3 regions of the Lysinibacillus sp. A1 genome follow, and region 3 is predicted to be linked to each of the others. Evidence: riboswitches for the same ligand, from Rfam matches in the RefSeq annotation. Region 3 holds a riboswitch; each other region holds the start of a gene.

Region 1 (11,191 bases), on a different contig from region 3:
GATTTCACGGCTATACAGCTTTTATGGGGAAGTTGGAAAAGAGATAAATAATGATGAGTAAAGGCATCTTAGAGGATGCTTTTTTTTGTGTGTACTAAATTCCCCAAACAAAGGAAAAAACAATCCGTTACAAGCCATGATAAAATAATAAAAGGACAGGAGGTACAGGAATGAAAATATTTCATACAGCAGATTGGCATTTAGGAAAGCTCGTTCAAGGCGTCTATATGACAGAGGATCAACAATATATCTTACAACAATTTATACAAGCTATCGATGAAGAAAAACCAGATGTAATTATTATAGCAGGTGATCTATACGATCGTTCCATGCCCCCTATTGAGGCAGTGAATTTACTAAATGATATATTAGCAAAAATAGTTTTAGAGAAGAGGATTCCTGTTTTAGCCGTTGCAGGGAATCATGACAGTGCAGGCAGATTAAACTTTGGTAGTCGTTTGATGCGTGATAGTGGTTTATATATTAAGGGGCAGTTTACGAAAGATCATGCACCCATTATTATCAATGATCCATATGGAGAGGTGCATTTTCATCTTGTACCATTTGCAGAGCCTGCCACTATTCGCAGTATTTTTGAAGAGGAGACCATTCGTTCTCACCATGATGCGATGCAGAAAATTATTGAACATATAACAGCAGGTATGGATACAAATAAACGCAATATATTTGTTGGACATGCCTTTGTGACCAAATACGGTGAGGAAGAAGCCAATACTAGTGACTCAGAGCGTCCGCTTTCTATTGGGGGTTCAGATTGTGTGAATGCTGCTTTATTTAAACCATTTCATTATACAGCACTCGGACATTTACATAAGGCACATTTTGTCTTAAATGAAACAATTCGCTATGCTGGTTCACCATTAAAATACTCATTGTCTGAGCATCTACATGAAAAAGGCTTTTTAATCGTCGATCTAGATGAGCATGGGGATTGTACTGTAACTAAAAGGAAGTTCATGCCAAGACGAGATTTACGTGTAGTGGAAGGGCAGTTGGAGGATTTATTAATGCTTCCACCAAGTGATGATTATGTATTTGTTCGATTGACGGATGCTACGTCCGTGTCTTCGCCAATGGAACGTATTCGTACCGTTTTTCCACATGCCATGCATGTTGAACGTAAGATTTTACGACAAGAGAAACCAAGTGAGCTTCAAGTAGTAGAAGCAGAAAAGCTAGAAGATATCGATCTATTCCGCTCTTTCTTTACAGATATAATTGGAATTCAACCAGATGAAGATACCGAGCGTCTGTTTACGGAAATGCTACAGGAATTATTAGATAAGGAGCGAGAAACAGTAAAATGAAGCCATTAAAGTTAACGATTACGGCGTTCGGTCCTTATAAAAATACGGAAATAATTGATTTTGAACAATTAGGGGAACATCGTTTGTTCGCCATCTCTGGCAAAACCGGTGCAGGGAAAACGACGATTTTTGATGCGATTTGTTATGCACTTTATGGGTCAGGCAGTGGTGAGGATCGTCAGGATACGGCTTTACTGCGAAGTGGCTTTGCTGATGATGATGTATATACAGCAGTAGAACTTATTTTTGAAATGCATGGAAGAATCTATCAGATTTTACGTCAGCCTGGGCATATAAAGGAAAAAAATAAAACAGCTACTGGTAAAAAGGTGGAGTTAGCGGAAGTAAAAGAGGGAAAGCTCGATTATAACATTGTTGAAAAGCAGCAAACACTGGAAGTCGATAAAAAGATTCAGGATATTATTGGTCTGACAAAGGATCAATTTAGCCAAATTGTGATGCTACCTCAAGGTGAATTCCGCAAATTATTAACGTCGGATTCTACAAACAAAGAGGTCATATTACGAAAAATCTTCAAAACAGATCGCTTTGGTGTTATGACAAAACTGCTTGATGCGAAACGAAAAGAGGCAGAAAGTGATCTTGAACATGCCAAGCAATTAAAAGAACATTTACTTGGTCAAATTGTTGGTGCACTTCCACATCGTTCCTCTCCTTTGTTCACACAAATTGCTAATAATACGGAAAATATGTTTCAGCTAAAGCAAGCACTGGAAGAGGAGCTTACTTATTATAGAAAATGTTTTGAAGATGAACAGCGACAGTATGAGGAAGCCTATAATCATCATCAAAAAGAACAGGAGTTTTACCGTTTAGCTAAAACGCTTAATGAACAATTTGAGGAGCAGTCCAAACGTCAAGAACGACTAGAACTGCTATTAAATGAGCAAGACAACTACCGTGCAAAGGAACGGGAGATAGCTTTAGCAGAACAAGCGGAGCGTTTACTACTACTTGAGCAACAATGTTTGGATTTACGAGCGGAACAAAATTTAAAAGAACAAGCCTATCAACAAGCGAACAGTAGTCAATTACAAACCAAGGAGCTTTTACAAAGAGCCCAAGGAAAATATGAAGCGGAAGAGGCAAAAGAGTCAGAACGTCAAAAGCTTTTGCAGCAGGAAATGCAGCTCCAAGCATTGCTTCCTAAGTTCGAGGCTTATGACAGCAATGTACAGCAACTGCAAATTGCTGAGCAATATGTTGAAACGGCTAAACAAGGGGCAGCGGATAACCTGGCGCTAATCGATAAAGAAAGCGTGCAATTAGAGGAGCTTTCACAATCAATTGAGTACTTTGAAAAACAATTGGAACCATATGAAGGTTATTTAGAGCAACTACCAAAACTGCGGGAGCAAGTAGCTTTGCTTATGCAGGTGGAGAAATATACAAAAACGGTAGAGATAGCGAAACGGGATGTTATCGCTACTAAAGCTCATTATCAGGCCAGTAGACAGGAGCTTCTACAATTAGAGCAACGCTGGCTGACAAGCCAAGCAAGCATTTTAGCTCAGGAGCTTAAAGAAGGGCAACCTTGTCCGGTTTGTGGGAGTACGACTCATCAACAAACACATAGTGAGCAATTGGAAATTGTTGAGCTTGCTCAGGTGGAAACGTTAAGGAGAAAAGCTTCTTCAGATGAGCGTTTATATTTGGAAAAAGAGGCATTTTTAACATCCGCACAACAGCTTCAGCAAGAGGCACTGACACAATTAGAAGCATACGCGATGAAGCAACAGGATCAAGCACAAATAATAGCTTCCTTAGAAAAAATGGAACAAGAGATTACTAGCTTAAAGATTATCAATCAACAGTTAGCTCAAACAAGGATTAACCAGAAGGAACAGCGTTTAGCAATAGAGCATTTGCAACATAAACAAGTCAAACTTGAGGAATATTTAACTGAACAGATGAAAGGCTGGACAAGACTGCAGGCAATTGTAGAAGAACAGCATAAGCAAATGCCAACAACTATTCCAACCTTACAGCAATTAAAACAAACACTTACCGATGTTAGTAAACAGAAAATGGATTTACAAAAATTATGGCAGGAAAGCCAGCAAGATTTACATGCCGCGAAGGAAGCTGCCAGTAATGCAAAACTAGCGGTGGAAATCGCCAAAAAGAATTTTGAAGAATTAAAGCTCAAAATGAATGACAAGCGTGAGCAGTTTTCAATAAGCATGCAGGAAGCAGGCTTTGTGAACTACGGAGACTATGCAACTGCGAAAAGAAGTGCCACTCAATTAGAGGAACTTCGGAAGGCATGCAATGATTACACGTTACATGTTCATACGTTACAAATTCAAATTTCAGAAGGAGAAAAACATCTTCAAGGGAAAGAGGAGCAAGATTTAGCCCAGATGGAGGCAACTGTGGAAAATCTCCGAATCGCCTATGAGGATGCCTTTAAACAACTTCAACAAATAGATGGATTTGCGAAATCATGTCAAAGCTTCATCAACAAAGTAGAAGAAACAGAGAGAGAGCTTCGTTTACTTGAGAGTGAGGCAGGTCGAGTGAAGGAGCTGTATGGCTTATTAAATGGGCAAAATTCGAAAAAACTGTCCTTTGAACGATATATTCAAATTAATTATTTAGATCAAATTACAGAGGCAGCTAATATTCGTCTTTATCATTTGTCTAATGGTCAATTTGAGCTTAGACGTTCAGACAGGCTTGAAAAGCATGCAAAGCAAAGTGGACTTGGGCTTGATGTATATGATGCTTACACAGATCAATTACGAGATGTTAAAACGTTATCCGGTGGTGAAAAGTTCAATGCATCATTAAGCCTTGCTCTAGGAATGGCAGATGTTATTCAAAGCTTCCAAGGCAATATTCATATTGAAACAATGTTTATCGATGAGGGCTTTGGCTCGCTCGACGAGGAATCATTAAATAAAGCAATAGACACATTAATTGATTTACAAGATTCTGGACGAATGATTGGTGTCATCTCTCATGTACCTGAATTAAAATCAGCGATGCCAGCCGTTTTACATGTCGAAAAAACATTGAATGGACATAGTCAAACACATTTTGAAATAAAATAAAGGAAGGTGTATTTCCGGTTTAAGGAAATACGCCCTCCTTTTATTTTTTTCGAGAACTGACTGTAGAAGTTGTCCCTTTTTTTGCTGCCATTACTTTTTTTACGATTGGTATAACAATAGGCGCTAATTTAACAGCGGTTTTCACTACTTTTGATACTTTCATCAAAAACACAGCTCCTTTTTAATTACTTCTACCTGTTTATTTTAAAAATGAAACATTAGCGGATAACTCGAACGGCTTGAATAATATTCCATATAACAATTCCGAGCGAGACAATTCCGTAAATGGCGAACGAAATGAACCAAATGATCATGACTGTACTATTACTTGAAGTAGGGTCTAAACTAAATGTAGAAAAGACAAAAACAATGAAAAATAAGATCCCAAATACAAAAGGAATTAGATGGGACACTAATGCGCGAATAGAATGTCTTTTAATGTCAGCATCTTTCGTAACGAAGTAAACAATTAATGGTACGATGAAAGGAGCAAAGAAAATACTGAGATAACTAAAGGCAGATAAAATTTTTTGGTTCTCCATAGTTGTACCTCCTTTTTTAATATTTACGCATGGAAAACAGTAAAGTTTCAAAATTAAGTATGGAAGAGGTTGTAATCATTCCTTGCTTTGCGTACAATGAAAGTGTTCAAATTAAATTCAGATGTAACGACCACAAGGGGAGCTGATGATGTCAGCTGAGACTGGGCACGTAATGCCTTGACTCTTTGAACCTGTAAGCTAACACTTGCGTAGGGATGTGGATAGAAACCGACACTTTTACGATGTGAGGCTCTGTCCTGACATCGTTTTTTCATTCTTAAGAATAAAAAGGTGTCAGAGAGAATCAAATCAGCGCATTTCTATTCCTGCTCTTGTATCCTACATCGGAACAAAGGAGAGAATATGTATGGACAAAAAAAGACTATTAATGCTAGTGGAGATTGCAATATTTGCAGCGATTGGCCTTGTGCTTGATCAGGTCTCCTTTAAAGTATGGGCACAAGGTGGCTCTGTTAGTCTTGTCATGGTACCAATTATGTTAATTGCATTTCGCTGGGGTCTAGTAGCTGGCCTAATAACAGGCTTGCTTGTAGGTGTGATGCAAACCATGTTTGGAGCTTATATAGTACACTGGCTTCAAGGTTTATTAGATTACGGTGTTGCTTTCACAGTTGTAGGGTTAGCAGCCATTGTACGCAGACCTTTACTGGAAGCAGCAAGTCAAATAAACAAAACAAAAATGGCGTTTTATATTATTGTAGGTACGGTATTTGCAGGCTTCTTGCGATATGCAGCGCACACTACTGCTGGCGCGGTATTTTTTGCAGAGTATGCCGGCGATCAAAATGCGTGGATCTACTCGATAATTTATAATGGTACCTATATGCTGCCCGCAACAGTATTAACAGCCATTGTGGGAGCGTTATTATTCACAGCGGCTCCACAGCTAATGCAACGTAAAGCGTAATGCCACCCCCTTCATATTGGTGAAGGGGTTTTTTATGTAGTCGTAAGAGAATAACGCTTTTAGCACTTTGCCAAGAAGGCAGGCATACAATATTTAAAGCGTTTAGCGTTATACGCGTAAAAAGTTATGTTATATTAAAGAGTAGATATTAGATGAAAGGGACGTTATACATGATTGTAAAAACGCAAGAAGAAATTGAAGCTTTTAAAAAAATTGGACGCATTTGTGCAGAGATTCGTGAAGCGATGAAGGCTGCTACAAAACCAGGTGTCACAACACTTGAACTAGATGAAATTGCTGGTCGAATGTTTGCTGAGGCAGGTGCCATTTCAGGACCAAAAGGAGAATATGACTTCCCAGGATATACTTGTATTAGTGTCAACGAGGAAGTAGCACATGGTATCCCAGGAAAACGTGTTATTCAGGAGGGAGATATCGTCAATATCGATGTTTCAGGCTCTTTAGATGGCTACTTTGCGGACACGGGTATTTCATTTGTAGTTGGTGATGGCTATGAAGACAAAGAAAAACTATGTCGTGTTGCCAAAGATGCTTTTGATCGTGCTATGACAAAGGTAAAGGCTGGCTCTAAATTAAATCAAATCGGTAAAGCTGTAGAGCGCGAAGCGAATGCTAATGGCTTAACAGTGATTATGAATTTAACAGGCCATGGTTTAGGTCGTTCTTTACATGATGAGCCCAATCACATTTTAAATTATTATGATGCATGGGACTCTACGATTATGAAAGAAGGTATGGTTCTTGCAGTCGAGCCATTTATCTCAGCAAAAGCAGAGCATATTGTAGAAGCTGGTGATGGTTGGACATTCATTACACCTGATAAGTCTCTTGTTGCTCAAATTGAACATTCAGTAATTGTTACAAAAGATAAACCAATTATCCTTACTTCATTAGACGAAGAATAGGATTACAAAAAAATCCTGCACACCAAATTATTTTTGGTAGGCAGGATTTTTTTTAATGAATAAAATACCAACTAAGAGTACACCACATAGAAATAACGCAGCAGTTGTTACGAGTAGCTCATCAAAACCATTATGTAAAGCGATTCCTATATAAGCCCATATAAAAACACTTGGATACATGATATCAAAGTGATGAAAGCGGATAAGTAGCGCAATGGCTCCACCTAAGGTCAGTAAAATAACTGCCCAAAGAGGAGTACTTAGACCAAAACCGTTCCAACCATAAGCTGTTAACGTAAAGCTAATATTTGTGATAAAAATAAATGTCATCCATGCAAAATAAATGGCGAAAGGAATACGACCCGACAGTGATTTGTCATGAAGTGGATACGTATTGTACAACATAAATAAATACAAGACTAAGAGTAAGGTAATGCCGAGAGAAACAATAAATAATTCATGATGCCATACGTATATCGTTAATGCTTGTAAAATATTTATGCAACTAAAGAGCGCAGACTGTTTCATAGATGTCTTTTTGATGTTCATCACTAACCAATAACCGATCAATAAATAAATGACAATCCAAATTATATGACTTCCATCAACAGGTGCAAATACCACCGAAAAACGATTAGAAATTTCTAAAAATGATTGACCGTTAAGTTTCATGAAAAAGGATGAAAAGGTTAGGATGAGTGAGACAATATAAGAAATTGTCATCAATAAAAACCGAGGCATGCTTTCCTCTCCCTTCGTGTTAGATTGTATAGGGAAAAGACAAATAAGTATAGTACCGTCACTCAATTTATTATAACGGAAATGTCCATCAATGTATCGTGTTGTTTTGCTAATACTATCTACAATTTACCATCTCAATAGGCATCCATTTATTTCTTTAGTACAATAAGAATATATCCAGATTAAAGGAGTGAAGCTTTATGACGCAAAACATAAAAAATTTAGACCTATCTATTGAACTAGATAAAAAGATGTATAAAAAGAAATTACAAGTACTCCAATATGAAATGTTAAATGCCCAACAATTTTTATTGAAAAATAAAATAGGTTTAATTTTAGTGTTTGAAGGTATGGATGCAGCTGGTAAAGGAGGAGCGATAAAACGTTTAATTGAACGTGTCGATCCACGTGGCTATGTCGTCCATCCAATTTCAGCTCCACAGCCACATGAATTACGCTATAACTATTTACAGCGGTTCTGGAGAAAGCTACCTCAGCACGGGCAAATCGCTGTCTTCGATCGTTCATGGTATGGTCGTGTATTAGTAGAACGAATTGAAGGATTCGCGACGAAGGATGAATGGTCTCGTGCTTATGAGGAAATTAATAATTTTGAAAAGATTCTAACTGCGGGAGACTACATAATTATTAAGTTCTGGCTTCATGTTTCAGATGAAGAGCAATTAAAACGTTTTAAGGAACGAGAACAAAATCCATACAAATCTTGGAAGCTGACAGATGAAGATTGGCGTAATCGAGAAAAGTCACCGCAATATGTGGAGGCTGCCAATGAAATGTTTGAAAAGACCGATAAGAAAAATGCACCGTGGGTTTTAGTAGCTGGAAACGATAAAAAATATGCGCGTGTGCAGGTGCTACAAGAAACGCTTGCACATATTGAACGAGAGGCACTGAAACGTGGACTTCATTTAACTAATGTATTAGACAAGGCGCATTTAGAGGATGCTGAGTCATCTAGCCTGGACCTATTACATGAGAAAAAGAAGTAAAAAATAAAATGTGAATGATGGTGCTATGACATGAAGACATGAGCTGTTTTAGTTGTAGCAGCATCTTTTTTTACATACAATAAGGTAAAACTAGGGGTAACCCCCTTCATTTCCGATGGTTGAGAAGGTAGTATAAATTTTTATCGATATTGATTGGAAGGCTAGTGTGGAGAAATGGTGCTTAAAATTTGGAATTTATTAAGAAAAAAGGGTGGGAATGTGGTAACAATAAAGGGGGAAAAATGCTACATCCGCACATTCCAAGAAAATGATGCACGAAGTTTAACAGGTCTCGTAAGCCGCAATAAATACTTTTGGTCAACATATGAGCCTTTACAAAGACCTGAATACTATACAATCGACGCGCAATATAAAAAAATTCAAGAAAGTTTATATTTAATGGATTCAAAGCGAGAATTTACTTTTGGTATTTTTGAGCATGGTACTAATAATCTAATAGGACATATTGCACTATATGCTGTAAAACGATTACCCTATTCAAGTGCATTTGTGGGATATGCTATGGATGAAATTTACGTAGGTAAGGGAATTGTCACTGAGGCAGTGAACATGGTAGTCCGGTTTGCATTCGATCAAATTGGGCTACATCGAGTAGAGGCATATGTATCTACCCAAAATAATCCCTCTATGCGTGTCTTAGAGAAGGCAGGCTTTCAACAGGAAGGTCTTTTAAGAAAGCTTCTGTATATAAATGGTCATTGGGTCGATCATTATATGTATGCCCGTTTAGAGGATGAATAAATAAACAAGTGCCTTGCTATTTGATGGAAAGGCACTTGTTTATTGATTTGCTATAAATCAAGTTAGAATAACTATTGATGGTTACCGTTTTCAATTAAATCTAGATGACCTGTATTTGGGTCAATAATTAAACCATGTACAGGAACGTCTTTTACCATTAATGGGTGATTTCGAATCGTGTCGACACTTTTCTTAACACTTGTCGCTACATCACCAAAACCACGTAAAAATTCTTTTAAATCAAAACCAGAATACTCCAGCATTTTGATGGTTTCTGGATTAATACCTCTTTTAACCATTTCACTTAACATAGCATCAGGATCAACTGCGCTCATACCACAGTCATAATGTCCAACTACGTAAACTTCATCTGCTTGTAGTCCATAGACAGCAACTAATAAACTACGCATCACAGCACCGAAAGGATGGCTTACTAATGCACCGGCACTTTTCACAATTTTTACATCGCCATTACGGAGATTCATCGCTTTTGGTAAAAGCTCTACAAGACGAGTATCCATACAAGATAAAACAACAATACGTTTATCAGGATATTTTGTAGTGATGAATGGTTCATATTTTTTCTCTTGTACAAACTCTTTGTTAAACTCTAAAATATCATGTAACATTGTCATGAAAATTGCTCCCTTCCTTACAAAAAATATTTTAGAGCAAAACTTTCATTATGCAAACAATAAAGACTTTATTCAGACAATTTTTACAATAAAGAAGCAAACTTCATACACTTTAGCAGATGAAAAATGTTGAAACTATAAAAAAACAGCTACCTTTACAGTAGCTGTTTTTTTACATTAAAATTTTTCGCTTGGCTTTGGATCTACAGTTACTGAAGACTTGCTATCTAAACCAACTTGTAGGTAGTGGATGAAGAATCCAGTTGAAATTAATAAAACTGCTGAAAATCCAATAACAGTTGTAATGAACATTTTTAGAGCTCCTCTCTACTTAAATGATCTACTAATTACCCTAAACTAATTATACAATAGGATACTAGGAAAATCTAAGGATAATTTATGACATCCATAACATACTAGCCTAGAATACTATTAGTAAGAATGGATTATTTAGAATGCCCAATTTCCATCACGGAATATTGGGTCTTTTCGATTATCATGGGTAATGCCATCAATATTCATTTTATTGGAACCAATCATAAAGTCTACATGTGTCAAACTTTGGTTAATGCCATGCGCGGCTAACTCATCTGGAGTCATTTCTTTACCACCTTCAATACAAAATGCATAAGCACTACCAATGGCTAAATGATTAGAGGCATTTTCATCAAATAATGTATTGTAGAATAATAAATTTGATTGTGAAATAGGGGATTGATGAGGTACTAATGCTATTTCACCAAGATAATGCGCCCCCTCATCTGTTTCAATAAGAGAAGCTAAAATTTCTTGACCTTCCTCAGCTTTTACTTCAATAATACGGCCATCTTTAAACGTTAATGTGAAATTATCAATAATATTACCGCCATAGCTTAATGGTTTAGTGCTGGATACGAATCCATCCACACCAGTTTTTAACGGTGCAGTAAAAATTTCTTCAGTAGGCATATTCGCCATAAATGTTTGACCTTGTACGTTGGCACTGCTACCGCCTGTCCAAATGTGATGTGCAGGTAGCTCGATTGTTAAATCTGTGCCTGGAGCCGTATAGTGAAGGGACTTATACTGTTTGCTGTTTAAATATTCGGCTTTGTCGTGTAACTCCTTATCATGAGCTAACCAAGCCTCCACTGAATGTTCAAGATCAATACGCGTCGCCGCAAAAATTGCTTCCCATAGGGCATCCATTTGCTGATCATCTGGTAAATCAGGAAACACCTTTGCTGCCCACGCTTTGGATGG
Region 2 (11,191 bases), on a different contig from region 3:
TCATTGATTAATGTATAAAGTGGCGGAATGATAATTGTTATTTTATCCTTTGTTGTTAAAATAAAGCGTTCTGTATCAATCTCTGAATCAGAAACATTTATTTTGGCTTTATAAATATTCTTGCTTTTCGTCATAGCCGTTGTTTTACCTGGTAGAGCTACCATATCTGATAGTACAGGTGTTTTAGGGACGTTCCCTTTTGAAGGGAGTGTATATTTCCCTTGAACAAAATCAACCAAAGTCCAAACATTTGGCACGAGTTGCTGCTGTACAGGTGTTAGAGCTTCAAATGACGTTTTTACTTCTTGTACATCCTGAGGGGTAGACGTTTTGGGTGATAGAGCTGCAATGGCACTTTCTACAGCCTTAGCAGCAGCCTTATCCTTCAATACAAGCTGTTCAGCGTCAAGTAGAAGTTGTTCAACCCCAGTAGGTAAAGAAACATATGAAAACCTACGTAAGGCATATAGCTCTGCTCGAGCATCAGCTACATCTTTATGGAAAGTTGGACGAGATGAATTAATGAGTTGAATTTTATTTACTACTTTATCAACTGTTGTATTAGGCGCAATATATGATGTTAATATTTTTTGCGCGGCTGCACTTACAAAAGTTTTTTGTGCTGCATTTAAGGTATTATACCAATCTCTTGTTTCCATGACATTTTGATAATAATTAACAGCTGTAGATTCTACTGAATATAACTTATCCTCAATTTGTGCCGCCAGCTTACGGTAAGAAATTCTTGTCTGTTGATGTGATGACAATGTGGAATAGTTTGTTACATACTGCTTTTCCAGCTCTGTTAGTGCATTGTAGGCTTTTAGTGCTGCCTCCAAATTTACTTGGAAGGTAGAGGTTGTGTAGTTAATATTGTTAATCAATTGTATAACATTTGACACGTTAGAATTGTAGTAAGAAGTACTGTATATGTATGCCACGCTTGGTTGTCCAGTCACATTAGCAGCAGATGCTGGTGCACTATAAAGGAGCGATGGGACCGCCACTAAAGACAGCAGGGCTAATTTTTTTTTATTTTTCATACTATGAGATGCCTCCTAATTATATTATTCGAAACGCAAATCTATCCAATATATGGTGTTGTATCAATTTTATCATAGCCTAGGATTTTTTTATGCATTTTTTGGTCGAATAGGTAGATTGGTTATGTGTTTTTAGTGAGAGTATATAACTTCAGTACCTATTTAAACGGCATTAAAAAAGAATTGTTTAAGTACTACCGGATAATAATGGGCTGTAATGACGAAAAATCATCTGACAGAGAAAATTTGAAAATGAGCGGCTAGGACAGTTTATTTTATAATGGAAAAAAATAATTAAAATATGGAATTTTTTCAGGAGGTTCACACTCCTATATCCTATTTCAGTAGATGTCTACAAATTGGATTATTTATCCTTCAAAAGTAATGCTATCCCTCAATTTTTTAGAAAAATAAACGATAATAAGTAAAGGAGTAGTTTTTAAGGAGGAGTAATAATGAGAATCGTGCTAATAGATGATGAATATTTATCAATAACGAGATTAAAAACCTTGCTTGAAGAAAGTAAGGTTCCAGGGATAGAAGTAGTTGGAGAATACACTGATTCTCTAAAAGCGATGGATGAGATACAGAGTCTACAACCAAGTGTTGTATTTTTAGATATAGTCATGCCGGATATGGATGGTTTAGCACTGGGGGAGAAAATTCAAGAATTATTGCCAGATGTAGAGATTGTTTTTACAACAGGGTTCGATCAATATGCTTTAGATGCCTTTAATTTACATGCCGTTGATTATTTATTGAAACCCATACAAATTTCACGTTTAGAAAAGACATTGGATCGTCTTGAACAGATTAATAATAAACACAAAAAAAGTTCGAGGAACTCTACAATTATTAATCTATTTGGCGGACTCCGTGTCGTATTACCAGACGGCCAAACACAAATTTTAAAATGGCGAACTTCCAAAGCGAAAGAGTTATTTGCCTACTTACTTAATCACCGTGATGAAATTATATATCGTGATACCATTTTAGAGTTATTTTGGCCAGAGTCTGATAGAGATAAAGCATCGAAACAACTTTATACGGCCATTTATACAATACGTCAAACATTAAAAAATTATGGGCTGGAAGGTGTGCAAATTTCAAGTCCATTGCTCAATTCAGGTTATAAACTTTTGTTGGAACAAACTGTTGTCGATGTAGAACAATGGTTGTCTAGCTTGAAAGCCTTACCTTCACTAGAAAAGTCAACCGTGGATCAGCATGAACAAGTATTCCAACTGTATACTGGTGATTATTTAGGGGATTGTGATTATCTATGGGCAGAAAGTGAGAAAGAGCGTTTAAGGCGACTATGGTTACATCATGCCCATCAGCTTAGTGAATTTTATATAACAAATGAAAACTATTCGGCTGCTATTAAGGTTCAGGAAACAGTTCAAGCTCTTTTTGCAGGTGAAGAGGAAAACTATTTCATCTTGATGAAACTTTACGATTTACTGAATAATGTAGCGGCTGTTGAGGAGCAATACTTGCTGTTAAAAAAAGCGCTTCAGGAGCATTTGGCTGTGGAACCAAGTGAGGAAATTGAGAATTGGTATAAAAGATGGAAGCAGACAAATGCGCTAACGCACATGAATGTTTAACTATATAGAATACTGATTATAAAAAGGACTCTTGCAGTTTGCAGAGTCCCTAGATTGAAAAAATAAAAGCCATTGAGAAGTTAACGCACGGTTGATGATATAGTTGTTGCTAGTTTTCGTCCTAACAGGTTTATGAAACTAATGGATCAAACGTTATATTCATTGATTTGTTTTGTCAGCATCATTGTTTTATTTTTCATGCTGAAAGAATTTAATCTTTCCCTTTTTTATACTGGCCTTTATAGGTTGAAATAGCGCTGTTTAAATAATTAATGACATATGAGACTTCGTAGTCAGAGAAATAATTATTAGATAAAAACGTTTCAGCGTATGATACGGCCGAGTCGAAAATGTACCATTCCATATATGTTGTCCAATTGGTATTAGACGATAAACCCGATCCATCCTCTGAAACAGTCACATATATCCCTTTTGCTTGATTAACAAGCGTTTGTAAGCTGTATTTATTACCATAATAATAATTATTATTATACTTAAAAGCACTCTTATAAGTCCAAATAGCATTGTTTAAGTTATTGATAGCACTGGTAATATCAGTTTGAGTAGCGTAATAATTATTAACAACTGCTTGAGCAGCTGAAACGGCGGAATCTATAGCGTTTCTCTCAGCTTGCGTTGTCCATGGATTATTATGGTAAACATCTGAGCCCCACGAAACCGTTACATACTGAATTGAATTAATTAAAGATTGAAGAGTAGCTTTATCGCTATTGCCGTAGCCATAGCCATATTTTAAGCCGTACTTTTGAGCAGTTTGATAGACGGATAAAGCATTTCTGTATTGTGTAATAGCATTCTTTACTTGTTCTTGTGAGGCGCTATTGTTGTTTGCTACAGCTCTGGCGCTGGTCACAGCAGAATCAAAAATATTACGATCAACCTGCATTGTCCATTTGTCAGTTGTTAAAATATCGTATCCATTTATAGAAACCTGTACGTAAGGGGGGGATGCTAGTAGCGTAGTTAGCTCTTTTTTATCAATAACAGGTAGGATAACGGAAACGCTTTTATTGTCCACTTGAACTTTACCCACCTGGTGTCCGGAGTTTAATGCTACTTTTGATCCGCCTTTGACAATGATTTGTTCAATTTTACCCTCGCCGAAAAGGTTGAAGTTTTCCTCTACATTGATTGTTAGCTTTTCCACATTTGCCTTCAACTCAAAAGTAGGAACTTTACCTCCTATATCAATTTTGGAAAGCGCTTGGTCAGAAGATATATTCACCTTCGTACGTGCTACATTGATAGTAGATGATTTCATATCTCTTAGCGTAACATACAGCCAGTCATTCTTCTTTATAATTAGTGGTTTTAGTGTAATCGTATCGCTCACAGAAACGTCATCAAGTGTAATAGCTTTTTTTACTCTGTTTGTAATGATTAGCTGACCATCAATTGTAATGTCTTGTATGTTTACATAATCTGCGTTCACAGTAACATCACCAGAAACATGAGCGTCACCCCCATCAAAATATACTGATTTTTTGCTCGTACCAGCTTTATTTAATGTTAATGATGTCACATCAATAATTTGCTTGTTTTTTACGACAATGGTGGCCGATGCATTCGTTAATGCTGTTTTGTTTGAATGATCAAAAAGGGGCTTTAAATCATTGTGGATTCTAAATGTACCGTTTGATGTAATGACCGTATCATTTGTAATGTTTTTAATCGTTACGGCATTGCCGACCACTTTTTTTGTTGCTGCAACTTGAAACTGTGCTTCATATAAGCTTGATTGATTTAGGGAAGAAGAGGCTTGTGCAGTAGACACTGGTAATACTAGTGTCGCTGTCATCGCCGTGGCTATTAATGTTGATAGCGCTTTATTTGTCATGCAAGTCACTCCAATCATTTTATCTAATAAATAATATACCATATTTTACTATAATTTAGTATTTTAAGTGTATGTTTTACTAATTGGTGCAACTCGAATGAGTCATAAGTACTTTGAAATATATAAGGAAAATCTATTAATATGCCTGTATTTTTATCTATAATTATGTAAATTTCTACTTTATTCGCTAAATATTTTATTGAGATACGACCTTCCATCCATTATGATTATTTATAAAAGTGGGGGTGTTTGTGATGAAGAAATCAAGAGGAATTGCATTGAAACTATCTTCCCTAATAATAGGATTGTTTCTAGTATTATTTTTATCCTATACAGTGACAACGGGGATTATTATAAAAAAGCAAAGTGTTAAAGATGCAGAGTATGGAACATTGCAAACGGCTGAATCATCAGCGGCGATTATGAGCGAGCGCTTTAAAAAAGCCAATACAACATTACAAACAACGAAACGGATCGTTGAAAGTATGGAGAAGAATAAGACGCTATCTACCAAAGGTGTTTTAGACATCATGGAAAATAATTTAGCCAATAATGATGATTTATTAGGGGTAGGAGCTATCTTTGAACAGAATTCTCTTATTGTAAACCCAAATGATGAGGCTACATTGGTAGATTCCAAAAAACGTTTTGGGCCATACTTAAGTAAAAATGGGAATGAAATAACGACCACTCTTATTGAAGGTGTAGATGATAAAAATGTATCCCAATGGTACTGGGTACCAAAAGAAGAGGGACGGACTGTTTTAACGGAGCCCTATGACTATAGTGTAAACGGTCAAACCGTACTAATGACCACAATTTCTGTACCATTAGTCAATGCTTCAGGGAAGTTTTTTGGTGTATTGACGGCGGATGTGTCGATAGATTATTTAAATGAGCTGACAATGTCTGTTGCTCCGGAAGGCGGCTATGCAGCAATTATTACAAATAACGGTGTACTAACAGCTAACAGTTTCGGTAAAGAGCTGGACGGTCAAAATATGCAAGATGACTCTGCTTGGACAAGCATAAGTAAGACAATGGAAAACGGCGAGCTAACAAGTATGTACATAGAGTCTAATGAACTAAAGGATAAAGCTTATAATGTGTTTGCTCCAATGATTTTAGAGGACATTGACGAAACTTGGACCGTTCAAATCGTATTAGCTGAATCAAAAATTTTAGAAACATATAACCATGTATTTGTATATACGATTATTGCATCCATTATAATGGTAGCCCTGATGACTGCTGCAAGTGTACTATTTATTTACAAACAGTTAAAGCCGCTCAAGTTTTTACGTGCTTCAATTGAAACAGCAGCAGCAGGAGATTTAACACAAAAAGTAGAGGAGAAATATATTAAACAAGATGAAATTGGGGCAGTCGCACTGGCCTATAATAATATGTTGGAAAAAACTAATAGTGCTATTAAAGCCGTGTTAAACTCCACGACTCTATTGAACCAATCTTCTAATCAGGTCCATGAGGCGTTTACTGAAATCGTGTCCTCTAGTCAAGAGGTATCAGTAGCCATTAATGAAATTGCACAGGGTGCATCGAAGCAATCAGAAGATACTGAAGAAACGAACTATCGTATGATGGATTTATCGGAACAAATAGACGCCATTACTGCACTTTCGAATGAAATGGACGATTTATCTCACAAGACAAATGTGACAACAGAAAAAGGCATGCAAGAGGTTCAAAGTTTACATGAACATAATATAGAGACGAATGAGATGAACGGCCGTATTCAGCAGCAAATGGAATCGCTAGCTTCTAATATTGCCAATATTAATCAAATTATTGCCTCCATTCAAAGCATTACGGAGCAAACTAATCTATTAGCTTTAAATGCAAGTATTGAGGCTGCACGAGCTGGTGAGCATGGAAAAGGTTTTGCCGTCGTGGCGGAAGAAGTAAGAAAATTGGCAGAGCAATCAAAAACTGAAACAGAAATTATTAAAAGCACGGTAGAAAGTATTTTAGAAAATTCTCAGCAAACAGTTGCAGTCATTGCATCAAATGCAGACTTAATGCAATCTCAAAATGAGTCCGTACAAAGCACGCAATTGGCCTTTAAAGATAATAGTGATTTGTCACGTGCAATTGCAACTTCTATTAGTGAACTAATGACACAGTTGTCTACTATGTTAGAGCATAAAAATCAAGCGATTATGTCCATTCAAAGTATTTCGGCAATCTCAGAGGAAACAGCGGCCTCTGCTGAGCAAGTAAGTGCCTCTGCAATGGACCAACAAGCTGAATTGCAAAAAGTGGCAGAGTCTATGCAAAATATGAATGATATCTCTAATGAACTGCAAGAGGTTGTTAATAGATTTAAGCTTGCGTAAAGAAAAAGGCCACCTAGAATCTAAAGGTAGCTCAGACTTTTTGATAAAAGGAATCGAGAAGATCATGCTCGATTCCCTTTTTATTTATCCTTCATTAAAAATAGTTCTTTGCTGCCCAATCATACACAGTCCTAAATGAATGAGTTTAGGTGATTCTTACATTGTGTACATTGTTCTCTTTCATTGATTTGATTTTTTGAATCTTTTCAACCATATGAACAAGGCGCGCCCCGTCCGTAGTGGAAGTCAACGGTTTTAATTATGAAAGTAAGTGGCATTGACCTAGTGCATGATCGACACTACTATTAAAAGGGAGGAGGGACATCAATATGGTGTATCTTGGAATGATTTTCTTTCAAATTGTCGCACCTATTTTAGTATTACTTGTACTAGGTGCTATTCTACAAAAGAAATTTCGCTTTAATTTAAAAGCATTATCACAGCTTATTACATATTGTTTTATGCCAGCCGCTGTATTTATTAATTTATATGAGACGAATATAAAGCTGTCTGTTCTAGGAGAAGTCGGATTGTTTGTTGTACTTTTTATCGGGAGTCAAATGCTGCTTAGTCACTTTTTAGCGAAAGGGCTTGGCCTCGCCAAAACTGAGGCGGCTGTTTTTAAAAATAGTGTAGTACTCATTAACTCTGGGAACTATGGGATTCCGGTAGCTCAAATGATTTTTGCCACTCAACCTATCGGTGTAGCCATCCAGGTTATACTCGTTATCTTTCAAAACATGACAACATATACGTATGGTTTATATAATTTAATTTCCTCTACTAAATCGGGCATGACGATTTTTAAGGATTTTATAAAAATGCCTATTATTCACGCTCTAATAATCGGAGTGGCCATGAATTATTTTGATATTGGCATTCCGCAGTTTATTAAAATACCAATAGACCATGTAGCAGATGGTTTTATTGCCGTTGCATTAATCACGCTAGGAGCCCAATTGTCTCAGCTGGAGATCAAAACGATGTTTAATAAAACAGTATTCGTCAGCTGCTTCACACGATTATTTATCGGACCAGCCGTGGCTTTAGTCATTATCTATGCGCTAGGTTTAGATGGGGTTGTGGCACAATCATTATTTATAGCGAGTGCTTTTCCCACATCCCGCAACAGTTCAAGTCTAGCATTAGAATATGATGTAGAGTCCGCAACAGCTGCTCAAACTGTTTTATTCTCAACCATTGTGAGTTGTATAACGGTCACGATTGTGATTTATATTGCGGATGTATTGTTTACCTAATAGAAAATATTTTAATGATATCTTCCATCTCTTAGCAATATCTGCTACACTAGCATCAAACTGAATAGTATTAACTAGGGGAGTCTGATGAGTCAGGCTGAGAGGGAAACGCATAGAGGTTTCTTGACCCTTTGGACCTGATCTGGCTCATACCAGCGTGGGAAAGTTAAGAAGCTATTGCCTATTACGTGCAATCAATAGACCCTTTACATTCATGGCCGGATCCAATTATTATTTTGGATTCGGCCTTTATTTATTGTATTGATTGTTGGGTGAGCTAGATTCGGTCCTTGCTTAAAATACATTTAAGGGAGAGAAGTAGCTCATGTCAGCAATTAGTGAAAAGAACATTACGATTATGTCTAACTTTGAAGGAAGTAAAAAGGTTTATGTGGAAGGATCTCGTCCAGATATTTTAGTACCAATGCGTGAAATTGCATTAAGTCCGACGACTGGTAGCTTTGGAGATGAAGAAAATGCCCCCATTCGGGTGTATGATACGAGTGGCCCATATACAGATCCGGCCTTTCGTGTGGATATTACAAAGGGCTTACCTGCTTTACGAAGTACTTGGATACAAGAGCGAGGGGATGTTGAGGAATACGGAGGGCGTACGATTAAACCGGAGGATAATGGTTTCCGTCGCGCTGATGATCCGCGTATCCATGAAAACGTCTTTCCGGAATTGGTGAGAAAGCCTTTACGTGCAAAAAAGGATGGAAATGTCACACAGCTTCATTATGCTCGAAAAGGAATTATTACACCTGAGATGGAATTTGTAGCGATACGCGAAAATATGGACCCAGATTTCGTACGTTCAGAGATTGCAGCAGGCCGAGCTATTATGCCTTCCAATATTAATCATCCAGAGGCAGAGCCAATGATTATCGGTCGTAACTTCCATGTGAAAATTAATGCGAACATTGGAAATTCAGCTGTATCATCCTCGATTGCAGAGGAGGTCGAAAAAATGACATGGGCTACACGCTGGGGTGCTGATAATATTATGGATCTATCAACTGGCAAGCATATTCATACAACGAGAGAATGGATTATTCGAAATGCTGCAGTACCCGTTGGGACAGTACCAATTTATCAGGCATTAGAAAAAGTGAATGGTGTCGCTGAGGATTTAACGTGGGAGGTGTACCGTGATACGCTTATTGAACAAGCGGAGCAAGGGGTAGATTATTTCACTATTCATGCAGGTGTCCTTTTACGTTATGTTCCTCTTACGGCAAGCCGTGTAACGGGAATTGTGTCTCGGGGTGGATCCATTATGGCGCAGTGGTGCTTATACCATCATCAAGAGAACTTCCTCTATACTCATTTTGAGGAAATATGCGAAATTATGAAAGCTTATGATGTAGCCTTCTCATTAGGAGATGGCTTACGCCCAGGGTCAATCGCGGATGCTAACGATGAAGCACAATTCGCGGAGCTGGAAACATTAGGTGAATTAACGGAAATCGCATGGAAGCATGATGTTCAAGTAATGGTGGAGGGTCCAGGTCATGTTCCCATGCATTTGATTAAAGAAAATATGGACAAGCAATTAGAGGTTTGTAAGGAAGCTCCCTTCTATACATTAGGTCCATTGACAACAGATATTGCGCCAGGTTATGACCATATTACATCTGCTATTGGAGCAGCAATGATTGGTTGGTTTGGTACAGCTATGCTCTGCTACGTGACACCGAAGGAACATTTAGGTTTACCTAATCGGGAGGATGTTCGAGTAGGGGTTATTACTTATAAAATTGCTGCACATGCTGCAGATTTAGCAAAGGGCCACCCAGGTGCACAGCAACGGGATGATGCACTGTCCAAAGCGCGTTTTGAGTTCCGCTGGCGCGATCAATTTAACCTTTCTCTTGATCCAGAGCGTGCAGTAGAATATCATGATGAAACATTGCCAGCTGAAGGAGCCAAAACGGCTCATTTTTGTTCAATGTGCGGGCCTAAATTTTGTAGCATGAGAATTTCTCAGGATATTCGTAATTATGCTAAGGAAAAGGATTTAAATACAACAGAAGCCATCCATGAAGGTATGAGGGAAAAGTCAGCGGAGTTTAAAAAGGCAGGTAGTCAAATCTACCAATAATAATAATGCAAGGCTTGTGTTTATTTCTAGACACGAGCCTTTTTTATGTTGGTTTCATAACTTAATAGGGAGATGAAAAAAAGGAATATATGCCTTTGCAAATAGAAATGAACGCTTAAACCTAGACGAATACAAAAAAGCTCCATGTGAATTATACATTCACATGGAGAAAAGTTGGATTTGGATATCAATAATAAGTGGAATATTAAACGTTTGTTGGTTGTTTTACGTATGGATTTGTAAGATCCATACCTTCTAATGAAAGACCCATTGCTTTTGCGACACCTTCACCATATGCTGGATCAGCTAAATAGCAGTGAAGAATGTGACGGCGTTTGATGAATTCCTCAACAGAAGCCATATCATTAGCCGTATTTTCAAATAGACGTTGTTGTTCTTCCGCAGTCATTAGGCGGAAAAGTTTACCTGGTTGCTCGAAGTAATTACTATCGTCTTCACGGAAATCATGAATTCCTGCATGACCATCAATGCGTAACTCAGGCTCTTTATGGTCTAAATTATGTTCCCATTCACCATAGCTATTTGGTTCATAGCCTAGTGTTGATCCAAGGTTGCCGTCAAAACGCATAGAGCCATCTCGGTGGAAAGTACGGAATGGACACTTTGGTGCGTTAACAGGAAGCATATAGTGGTTTACACCTAAACGGTAGCGTTGTGCATCCGCATAGGCAAAGATACGACCTTGTAACATTTTATCTGGTGAGAAGCTAATACCAGGGACGATGTTAGATGGTGCAAAGGCAGCTTGTTCCACTTCTGCAAAGTAGTTGTCCGGGTTTTTATTTAACTCAAACTCACCTACAGGAATTAATGGGAAATCTTTTTTATACCATACTTTTGTTAAATCGAATGGGTTGTATGGTAGCTCACGAGCTTGCTCCTCTGTCATAACCTGAATATACATTTTCCATTTAGGGAAATCGCCTTTTTCGATGGCTT
Region 3 (11,191 bases):
GCTCTAAATAATCTAGTACTGTATTCGATAGCATATTATTGGCAATACGAATACCCATATCTCTTTCAGGATGGACTACAAAGTCGGCACCAATTTTCCGCAATACCTTCTCATGGTAATCATTTTGAGCCTTTACTGTAATTTGCTCAACACCAATTTCTTTTAAAATGATGGTTGTTAAAATACTCGCTTGAATATCTTCCCCAATTGCTACAATCACATGTTCAAAATTACGAATACCTAATGAATTTAGAACCGATTCATCTGTTGAATCTGCAATGACGGCTTGTGTAGCAATAGAAGCAAATTCGTCTACACGCTCTGAAGAATGGTCGATTGCCATCACTTGAGCACCCTGACTCATTAATTCACGAACAATACTTCCCCCAAAACGTCCAAGCCCAATGACCGCAAACTCTTTTTTCATCATAAAAAATCCCTCCGAAAACTACTATACCATCATTGTAGCGTATTCTTAGCGATATGTATTGTCAAAACAAGACGCTATTCGTCATTGTTGGACAACGCTGCAAACATAAAAAAGACGAGGACCTAAATCCCCGTCATCACTTACTCTAATTATTCAGCGTTACGCATTTCGTCTAGTACGCGATTTACACGTTTTTCTAACATTTTCATACCGCTACCACCAGCTTGCATATGACGCAGCTGACCATCTTTATCGAACACAAAATAAGCAGGTACATATTGGTTTTCAAAAGCATCTGTTAACTTCATTTCGCTATCAACAAAGATTGGTTGCGCAATGTCATGCTCAGCCGCTACTGCCTTAATCGTCTCTAAATCAGTATCTGCTTCAGAACGTGGCATATGTACTGCTACAACATTTAGCTCATCTTTAAATTGATCACGGAAATTATTAACATCTGGCATAGCTTCTTTACATAAATGACAGCTCACTGACCAGAAATGGATTAATGTTGGTTTTTTGCCTACTAGTTCTGCTTTTGATACTTCACCATTTAACCAAGTTGTTGCGCCGACAAGTTCTGGCATTTGTTCACGAAGTTTCATGAAAAATCCTCCTCTATTAAATCGTTGTTCTTTAGATGCATTAAATGTTGGGTAAAACTCCTCCCAAAATATATTGCCATCTAAGATAAAGTAAATTAGCACTCGCCACTTACTTAAAAGTCCCCACAAGCATGTCGTGGGGACTCTTTATTTGTTACATCATGACGCAACTCTATTTTATTATAGAGTTGCTTGACCTGGACGCCAGTTTGCTGGGCAAAGACCGCCAGTTTGTAATGCTTGAAGTACACGTAACGTTTCATCAACATCACGGCCGATGTTATTATCGAATACTGTTTGGTATTTTAATTCACCTTCTGGATTAATGATGAATAAACCACGTAGCGCGATACCTTCTTCTTCAATTAACACACCGTAATCTTTAGAAACTTGGTGGTTTGTATCCGCAGCTAATGGATATTTTAATTCACCAAGACCATTTTGAGTGCGGTCTGTATTAATCCATGCTAAGTGAGTGTGGATTGTATCAGTAGAAACACCGATTACTTCTGCATCTAAGTCTTCGAACTCGTCATAACGATCGCTCATTGCAGTGATTTCTGTTGGACATACAAATGTGAAGTCCATTGGATAGAAGAAAAGTACTGTCCATTTATCTTGTGCTTTAATATCTTCTAATGATACTTTACCAAATGATTTGTCTGAAAGTACTGCTTCCATTGTAAAGTCAGGTGCTTGTTTACCTACCATGCGTTCTGCCATAATAAATCCCTCCGAATAAATATGTAGTTTATATATTCTATTCCATTCGCACAAGCGAACTCGTCTTCTACGATAGCAGAGTAAACGTAGTTTTTCAAACAAGTAAGCTCCGCCCCATTACCCGAATGTAGTGAGTCGACAAAAAATCGTCAAATCCAAAATTGGAATTTCTGCTACATCCTATTTATTAGCTATTTTTGACAACTATATTCTCCTTTATACAAATTTTTTCTCCACTACTTTTATGACTCTTTTTTTAACATTTTACAGCGATTTTTTTCATAAAAAACGATTGCAAATTTTTATTTATTATGTATAATTGTAATGGTTTTAGTAAACTAAAAGTTTCGTTAAAGTAAACTTCATATTTCAAAAGTTTATCATTGCTAAACTTCTTCTAGGAGGGAAAAGATGCAAATAGGAGCAAAAATTAAAGCGCTTCGTTTAAAAAAAGGTCTTACCCAAGAGGAACTTGGAGAACGTACAGATTTAAGTAAGGGCTATATTTCCCAATTAGAACGTGATTTGAATTCACCTTCTATTGAAACACTTTTTTCTATATTAGAAGTGTTAGGGTCAACACCAAAGGAATTTTTTGATGATGAATCACCTGAACAAAAGGTTGTTTATACAGAGGAAGATCAGTCCATCTTTACGGATGAAGAAAAAAAATACGAAATTCAATGGCTCATCCCTACATCCAACGAAAAAGAAATGGAGCCTATTTTCTTAACATTTGAAGCCAATGGCGAATTCAAGCAATTTGAGCCTTCACTCTCGGAAACATTTATTTATGTAGTGAAAGGGCGTATTCGTCTCGTTTTAGGGAATGAACAATATATCGCTAGTGAAGGCAATGCTCTTTATTTTGACGCGACAGACCATCATCAAATTTTTAATGCACATGCTGCTGAAACGAAAATTTTACTCGTTGCAACGGATTCATATTTATAGCTTAAGGAGGCGCATCAATGACAATGAATTCCATTATCCGTTTTGAAAATGTATCCAAGTCTTATAGTGACGGAACAGTTGTCTTAAAGAATATTAACTTGGAGCTTGAAAAGGGCAAATTTTATACTCTCCTTGGCCCATCTGGTTGTGGGAAAACAACCATTTTACGAATTATTGCTGGTTTCACAGAACCTACAACAGGAGATGTGTTTTTCCATGATAAAAAAATAAATTCTGTTCCTGCCAATGAACGTCAGGTGAATACTGTTTTTCAAGATTATGCGCTGTTCCCTCATTTAAATGTATTTGAAAATGTCGCATTCGGACTACGTATTAAGAAGTTACCTGAAAAGGAAATTAAAGAACGCGTTGCGGAGGCTTTAAAATTTGTCAATTTAGCAGGCTATGGCAATCGTGAAATCTCCGAAATGTCTGGTGGTCAGCGTCAGCGTGTAGCGATTGCACGTGCTATCGTTAACGACCCTGAAGTAATTTTACTGGATGAACCACTATCAGCATTAGACTTGAAATTACGTACAGAAATGCAATACGAATTACGTGAATTACAGCAACGTCTTGGCAAAACCTTTGTTTTCGTTACTCATGATCAGGAAGAAGCACTCGCTATGAGTGATGAAATTTTTGTTTTAAGTGAAGGACAAATTCAACAATCTGGTACACCAGTAGATATTTATGATGAACCTATTAATCGCTTCGTAGCAGACTTCATCGGTGAATCCAATATAGTGCCTGGTGTCATGATTGAAGATTTCAAGGTTGAATTTGCGGGTAAGATTTTCGAATGTGTTGACCAAGGTATGAAACCAAATGAGAAAATTGATATCGTTATACGCCCTGAGGATTTAGAAATGACGACTATTGAGAAGGGGAAACTTGTTGTTAAAGTAGATACACAGTTATTCCGTGGCGTACATTATGAGCTATCTACGTATGATAAAGATGGCAATGAATGGCTAGTCCATTCGTTGAAAAAAGCTGAAGTAGGGACAGAAATTGGCTTAGACTTTGATCCAGAGGCGATTCATGTAATGCGCTTAAATGAAACAGAGGAAGAGTTCGATAAACGATTGGAATCGTACGGAGACGACGAAGATGCAAGCTAAGACATCAAAATCAGCGTTATTTCCATATGTTTTATGGATTGCCCTTTTTGTTATCGCGCCGATTGCACTCGTTGTTTATTATTCCCTACTCGATTTACATGGCAATTTCACGCTCGATAATTATAAAGCGTTCTTCACTTCTGTTTACTTAAAAATGACATTAAGCTCGTTCTGGTATGCATTTTTAATTACATTCTTTACATTATTAATTTCATATCCAACTGCTTACTTTTTAACAAAAACGAAACACAAGCAGCTTTGGTTATTGCTTATTATTATTCCTTCATGGATTAATTTATTGTTAAAAACATATGCCTTTATTGGTATCTTTGGTTTATACGGGCCGATCAATGCATTTATCGAAGTGTTTGGCTTTGACCCAAAGCAAATGCTCTTTACAGATATTAGCTTTGTTTTTGTATCCGTGTATATTTTTATTCCGTTTATGATTTTACCGATCTTTAACTCTTTAGATCGTTTAAATCCAACACTTATTTATGCGTCTCGTGATTTAGGTGCATCTGCTTTTACAACATTCCGTCGCGTTGTTTTACCATTGACAATGGATGGTGTTAAATCAGGTATTCAGGTTGTCTTTATCCCTGCTCTATCACTTTTCATGATTACTCGCTTAATTGCAGGAAATCGTGTTATCACCCTTGGTACAGCGATTGAGCAGCAATTCCTTGTGACACAAAATTGGGGAATGGGTTCAACCATTGCCGTGTTCTTAATTTTATTTATGGTAATCATTATGCTTATTACGGGACAAAAAGATAAAGGAGGTCGCGTGCGATGAACAAACTTTCTGCATCAGCCAAAGTCTATTTAACGATTGTTTTTATCGTTCTGTATGCACCCATTCTCTATTTAATCTTTTACTCGTTCAATAGTGGTGGCTCCATGAATAACTTTGAGTCCTTTACTTTAGAGCATTATAAGGCTGTTTTTGAAGATTCAAGGCTACTTGTTATTTTAATTAATACCGTTATCGTAGCATTACTTTCAGCTCTAATTTCTACTATTATTGGAACGTTAGGAGCAATCGGTATTGTAACAGTCAAGGATTCAAAAATGCGTAATACATTATTGTCCTTAAACAATGTTTTAATTGTCAGTCCAGATGTCATCATTGGTGCAAGCTTTTTAATCTTATTTACAATGGTGGGCATTAAATTAGGCTTTGCTTCAGTATTATTAGCACACGTAGCGTTTAGTGTACCAATTGTAGTGTTAATGGTTTTACCTAAATTGTTAGAAATGAATAAATCACTAATTGATGCAGCATTAGATTTAGGAGCAACCAAAAAGGATGTTATGATGCGTGTCATTTTACCATATATTCAGCCAGGTATTTTTGCAGGTTTCTTCCTAGCTCTTACGTATTCCTTAGATGATTTTGCTGTGACATTTTTCGTAACCGGCAATGGCTTCAGTACATTATCGGTAGAAATCTACTCGATGGCTCGCGCGGGAATTTCTCTAACAGTTAACGCTATTTCTGGTTTAGTATTCTTTGTAACAGTTATCGTTGTGGTTGGCTATTACTTCATTACAAGTCGCACAAGTAAAAGAACGGAGGGACAACAATGAAGTCATTAATTCAAGCGACCATCGCTATACTTGTTGTTTCTGCCCTTTTATTTTATGCTGCTGATGCCTTAAGTGCTGGTGGAGGTAAGAGTGGAAAAGACACTTTAACCATCTTTAACTGGGGAGAGTATATTGATCCTGATCTATTGAAAGAGTTTGAAAAAGAAACAGGTATTCATGTCATTTACGAAACATTTGACTCCAATGAAGCTATGATGACTAAAATACAGCAAGGTGGTACAGCGTACGATATTGCTGTCCCTTCTGAGTATATGATTGAAAAAATGAAGGAAGATAATTTATTGATTCCTTTAGACAAAGCGAAAATCCCGAATTTAAAAAATATTGATCCATACTTTTTAGATTTACCATTCGATGATAACAATCAATATTCAGTTCCTTATTTCTGGGGAACAGTAGGAATTGTTTATAACCCAAAGCTAGTTGGGAACTTAGATTTCTCCTCCTGGGATGACTTATGGGACCCTTCACTAAAAAGAAAAGTATTTTTAGTAGACGGTGCCCGCGAAGTGATTGGGATGGGTTTAAATAGTCTTGGACACTCCTTGAATTCATTGGATAACGATGAACTGCGTGAAGCAACTGACAAGCTGATTACACTTGCGCCAAACGTAAAAGCGATCATTGGGGATGAAATTACGCCATTAATGATCAATAATGAAGCAACAGTGGCCCTCACTTGGTCTGGTCAGGCAGCGGACATGATGTCTGAAAATGAAGAGTTGGACTTTGCTGTTCCTGAAGAGGGTTCCAATTTATGGTTCGATAATATGGTTATTCCAAAAACCTCAAAAAATATTGATGGTGCACATGCCTTTATCAATTTTATGCTAAGTGCTGAATCTGGTGCTCAAAATGCCGATTATGTTGGCTATTCGACGCCTAATATCGCTGCGATGGACTTAATGGACCCAGAAGTAGTTGCTGATGAACGCTATTACCCTTCTGAAGAGCAACGTGATACATTAGAGGTCTACAAAAACTTAGGCCCAGATTACTTAGGTAAATATAATGAACTGTTTTTAGAATTTAAAATGAGTATTCGATAATTTATAAGAGCGATTTGGTCTAGAAACCAAATCGCTCTTTTTCTGTAAGCATTCAGTTGTTTGACTATATTCAAAAAGCAATTCTACTAGTAGCCTGTGGTAGATCATCTTCACAGCCCCCTCTCCTATAATCCCTTTGTCTATGTTTAAATTGCTAACAATCATTTGCACTTCTTTATCCATGAAAAGACCATGTATTCTACGTGCCATTACATCTGCTCATCATAGCTTCATCTAAACAATATTATTCACTTTTATCACGCTATTTCATTTCAACAAAAATTGCTTCTAGGCAAAAGTCTATACGCTCTCACTTCCCCCTAACTATTCATGTTTATTAATCAATTAGATGATATTCCATTGTGAAGTTTTCTGAGAAAAAAACTTTTCTGAAAAACCATTCTAACGATCGGATCAGTTACAGCAATCTCAACTATTAGCCAGCTATAATTCTTTATGATAGACTGTACTATATTTGATTACATAAAGGGGGTTTTTCGATGACCCAGCAGAAGTCCAATAAGGCGGCTTTGTATATATTAATGTTTAATATGTTTATCGCAATGGGGAGTATTGGAATTATTATTCCTGTAATGCCGGAATATTTAAGAATATTTGGAGCAGCAGGACAAGTTCTAGGCATGCTTATTGCTACGTTCGCCTTGGCTCAATTCGTATTTTCTCCAATTGCTGGGAATCTTTCTGACCTGTATGGGCGGAAAAATTTAATTATTTTCGGTCTTATACTAACAGGACTTGCACAAATCGGTTTTGGCCTCTCTACAGATGTTTGGATGCTCTTTTTGGCACGCTTTTTAGGTGGCCTTGGCTCTGCATTTGTTGCACCTCCTATTATGGCTTTTGTAGCAGACGTGACAACTTATGAAGAACGCGGAAAAGGAATGAGTATGTTAGGAGCTGCAATGTCGTTCGGCTTTATGATTGGCCCTGGAATTGGTGGTTTCCTCGCAAAGGTTAGCTTACATTTTCCATTTTTCATGGCGGGAGCTGCCGCCATTTTAGCGTCTATTTTATCGTACTTTTTATTACCATCTACAAAGCCAAATACTGCGCAAAATAGACAAAAGCAAGATAATCTGGTGAAACAGATGGCTCGCTCTGTACATATGCCTTATTTTGTTATGTTAATTATTATGATGGTATTCTCATTTGGGATTGCTAACTTCCAAACAACCTTATCCCTATTTGTGACAGAAAAATTTAATTACTCACCTGGCGATATTGCTACCATTCTAGTTGTTGGTGGAGCATTTGGGGTAATTGTACAGATGTTTATCATAACGCCACTCTTTAAACGCTTTGGTGAAATGAAAGTAGTTTTGGTCAATTTATTTATTGCCTCCGTTGCTATTTTCTTAATATTATTTGTTTCAGGTTTTGCACTAATATTAGTTATAGCAACCATCTTCTCAACGGCAACAACGTTAATTCGTCCAGCTGTTAATACACTCATCTCAAAACTTGCTGAAACAGAGCAAGGATTTGCAGCCGGCTTGAACAATGCCTATATGAGTCTTGGAAATATGATTGGACCCGCTTTAGCTGGTTTCTTATTTGACTGGAATATGAATAGTCCTTATATATTTGGTGCCATTATCTTATTAGCCTGCTTCTTCCTTGCCCTGATTTGGACATTGAAAAAGGCACCACAGCTTATGCATCCAGATTCACACTAATCATCAAAGCTTATTGACTATTGATTCAAGTATGTTACACTTCTAAAAAATAGAAAAATTTTTACCACTAGGGGAGTCTTTTAAAGGCTGAGACGTATATGGTTATATACGGACCCTTCGAACCTGATCTAGTTCATGCTAGCGGAGGGAAGTGGCGCTTCTTGCTATTTTCAGTGTATAAGCAAGGCCGCTTCCTGTCGTTTGAAGGAAGCGGCTTTTTTCATTTTCCTAGTGGCTAAAACGAAAAGGAGCGCACCTATCATGTCTATTCGAAAATTAACAATTATGGCTTTATTAGTAGCGATTGCCGTTGCAGGCTCTACGTTCATCTCCATTCCAACTGGGATTGCTCGTGCCTACCCTATACAGCACGCTATTAACGTAATAGGAGCCATTATACTTGGACCCTTACCTACAGTTGTAGTGGCCTTTGTGACGGCTATCATTCGTATCCTTACAGGAACAGGTTCACTGTTAGCCATTCCTGGTAGTATTATTGGTGCATTATGCGCAGGGCTTGCCTATAAATATAGCTGTAAAATGTGGTTAGCCGGTATGGGTGAAGTGATCGGCACTGGTCTTCTCGCATCACTTGTAGCAGTACCCTATGCAAAGATACTTATGGGCACATCCGTAGCGGCCTTATTTTTCATGCCTGCCTTTTTAATATCAAGTTCAATTGGAGCAATCTTAGGTATTGTAGTAGCTAGCAGTTTGCGGAAAACGGAGCTAGTAAAATATTTTAATTCCCGCTCTCTTTATTAAAGAACGTCGTTGATATAACTTAGAGGATTTCTCTCCATGCATATATACAAAAAGCAGTGCGAAATAATTCACACTGCTTTCACCTAACTAAATTATTGGCGTTTTTTCATACCCTTTAATAATTGTGCTACATTCGTATCTTCTGCCTGTACGGGGGGATTTTCTACAAGTTGCCCCTTTTTCTTCGGCTTCGTTAGGAAATTCCAGCCAAAGCGTCTTATTGTAATATCAATAAAGAATAGGAGCATACCTGCAAGGAGAAGCCATGTCGCAATGTTTTGACGATCCGCCCCTCGCTTTGTAAAGTCACGGAACACTTCTTGTGGTTCTTTTAAAACAGCACCACCAGTTTGTTCGGTTAATTCTTCTATTAATTTATCATTAGCAGGAAGAAGTTCATACTCAGCACTATAGGGAACACTTAATCCAGCCTGATAAATCGTTTCCTTTTCATCAGCGATACGGAAGAAGATTAATCCCGGGTCAGCTTGTACTACAGCACGAACCTGAGAGGCTGATATAGTTTCAAGCTGTGTGTCTAACTCTTCACCAGCTTCATTAACCGCAACAATATCTAAAAAGGCTGCTTCATTTGTAGGATCTGTAATCATAAAGGACCCATCTGATTCTATTCTTACATCATAGGCAACATCATTATAACTTGGGAGCATTTGTGAAATAAGCGTTTGCCAAAATGTGCCCCAGTTTTGCCATCTTGCCCAGTCGCCTGACCACTTTCCTGTTGAATCAGAAGTGAATGCGAATGTTTTGCCAAGACCGTATTGCCATTGTGCTAACACCGGATCTTCTTTTTCGCTTTCAGCCACGACGGTAGCACCCTGCTTTGCGGTTGTTCCGATATAAGCATTCATTTGTGGAACCCCATTGGCAAATAGTGTATTCCATCCCCCTGCATTATAAAGTATTGGATAGAATGGGTTATCCTCAATGTACGTACGGGAAATCATAGCTGTTTCACGAGATAAAATGGAAGGAATAGTTTGCTCATCGATAACATTGTAGAAACGTCCGCTTCCCATCTCACTCAGAGCTTCCAATAAGTTAGCATCCGCATCTTGACCAATAGCCACTGTCGATAAAGTTATTCCACTATCTTTTCCTTGTTCAATTAAATCTTCATAATTTCCTGGCTGTGATTGTCCATCTGTTAAAAGAATAATATGCTTACGTTGCAGTTTTATATCTGCTAGGTTTTCATATGCTTTTGCAAGTGAACCATAGATTTCTGTCCCGCCTCCTGGTGTAACAGATAAAATGGTATCCACTGCCTCTTCTTTATTGTTCAGAGGACCAGTCTCTATAATTTCCCAAGGCCGATCATCAAATGCTATAAATCCTAATGTATCTTCATCACGTAGCATCTCAACTGAACGTGCTGCCGCTTCCTTCGCAAGCTCTAGCTTGGACCCTGACATACTACCAGAGCGATCTAATACAATGACAAGTCCTAATGAAGGTAATTGTTCTTTCCCCTTAATTTCCATTTCAACAGGTAATAATGTTTCAATTGGCGTTTTAAAATAACCACCTAAACCAAAGCTATTTTCTCCACCAACCATTGCAAAACCAACACCAAAGTTTTTGACTGCTTGCTCTATCACACTCATTTTCGCCTCACCGACTAAATGTCCTGGCACATTATCGAAAATAATGGCATTATATTGCAAATAACTGGAGAGTTCATTTGGTAAGCCTTCAGGTGATTTTACATCATAGGCTATTGATTGCTGACCGAGTGCCTCCGCTATTGGTGAAGCTGTTTCATAGCCATTCACAATGAGTAAATGTGGTTCGCTTTGTACCATTGTGACACTTGTTAATTTATTGTTTTCAAATATTGCGTCTTGTCCTACTTGAACAACGGCTTCATATTTCACCAGCCCTTCACCAGTCGCTGCATGTTTATAGGTAAACATATTCGTTCCTTCGGCTAGCTCAACTGCCTCACGATGAATCAGTTCATCATTTTCATATAATAGTAGCTCGCCCTTTCCAGCTGAAGTTGCATGCACTTCTGTTACCAGTTGTTGTTGCTCACCCACATAGGCAACTTGTGGGGACACAAAGCTTTTTAATGAAACATCATTCACAACAGGCTGACTAAAGGGCACAACATCCACACTAATATTGGAGCCTTTAAACTTCGTGGCGAAATCTAAAGCATTGCCCTTTGTCTCATTGCCGTCTGTTAAGAGCACTAAGCGTGTTG

Evidence for each region. A riboswitch is a leader RNA that binds a small molecule or an ion and turns the genes downstream of it on or off. The one in region 3 is predicted to bind thiamine pyrophosphate.
Region 1: linked by a shared signal. The riboswitch ahead of thiT (energy-coupled thiamine transporter ThiT) and the one ahead of thiW (energy coupling factor transporter S component ThiW) in region 3 are both predicted to bind thiamine pyrophosphate.
Region 2: linked by a shared signal. The riboswitch ahead of thiC (phosphomethylpyrimidine synthase ThiC) and the one ahead of thiW (energy coupling factor transporter S component ThiW) in region 3 are both predicted to bind thiamine pyrophosphate.

Annotation. Positions count from the first base shown of each region.
Region 1 is NZ_JSZM01000023.1:79,614-90,804, forward strand. It holds gene PI85_RS17960 (SGNH/GDSL hydrolase family protein) at 1-47, shown strand, start outside; gene PI85_RS17965 (exonuclease SbcCD subunit D) at 171-1,328, shown strand; gene PI85_RS17970 (SbcC/MukB-like Walker B domain-containing protein) at 1,325-4,405, shown strand; gene PI85_RS25075 (hypothetical protein) at 4,446-4,571, opposite strand; gene PI85_RS17975 (DUF4870 domain-containing protein) at 4,624-4,947, opposite strand; TPP riboswitch at 5,073-5,180, shown strand; gene thiT (energy-coupled thiamine transporter ThiT) at 5,315-5,875, shown strand; gene map (type I methionyl aminopeptidase) at 6,046-6,801, shown strand; gene PI85_RS17990 (hypothetical protein) at 6,829-7,542, opposite strand; gene PI85_RS17995 (polyphosphate kinase 2 family protein) at 7,743-8,552, shown strand; gene PI85_RS18000 (GNAT family N-acetyltransferase) at 8,727-9,314, shown strand; gene PI85_RS18005 (carbonic anhydrase) at 9,386-9,949, opposite strand; gene PI85_RS25080 (hypothetical protein) at 10,127-10,261, opposite strand; gene PI85_RS18010 (aminopeptidase) at 10,400-11,191, opposite strand, start outside.
Region 2 is NZ_JSZM01000014.1:105,957-117,147, forward strand. It holds gene PI85_RS13420 (hypothetical protein) at 1-1,043, opposite strand, end outside; gene PI85_RS13425 (response regulator) at 1,499-2,653, shown strand; gene PI85_RS13430 (hypothetical protein) at 2,865-4,511, opposite strand; gene PI85_RS13435 (methyl-accepting chemotaxis protein) at 4,766-6,868, shown strand; gene PI85_RS13440 (AEC family transporter) at 7,198-8,127, shown strand; TPP riboswitch at 8,194-8,308, shown strand; gene thiC (phosphomethylpyrimidine synthase ThiC) at 8,453-10,231, shown strand; gene PI85_RS13450 (catalase) at 10,437-11,191, opposite strand, start outside.
Region 3 is NZ_JSZM01000012.1:220,849-232,039, reverse strand. It holds gene PI85_RS10625 (TrkA family potassium uptake protein) at 1-427, opposite strand, end outside; gene PI85_RS10620 (TlpA disulfide reductase family protein) at 580-1,035, opposite strand; gene PI85_RS10615 (peroxiredoxin) at 1,216-1,758, opposite strand; gene PI85_RS10610 (helix-turn-helix domain-containing protein) at 2,170-2,712, shown strand; gene PI85_RS10605 (ABC transporter ATP-binding protein) at 2,730-3,836, shown strand; gene PI85_RS10600 (ABC transporter permease) at 3,826-4,635, shown strand; gene PI85_RS10595 (ABC transporter permease) at 4,632-5,429, shown strand; gene PI85_RS10590 (PotD/PotF family extracellular solute-binding protein) at 5,426-6,499, shown strand; gene PI85_RS10580 (tetracycline resistance MFS efflux pump) at 7,000-8,196, shown strand; TPP riboswitch at 8,256-8,363, shown strand; gene thiW (energy coupling factor transporter S component ThiW) at 8,458-8,961, shown strand; gene PI85_RS10570 (VWA domain-containing protein) at 9,054-11,191, opposite strand, start outside.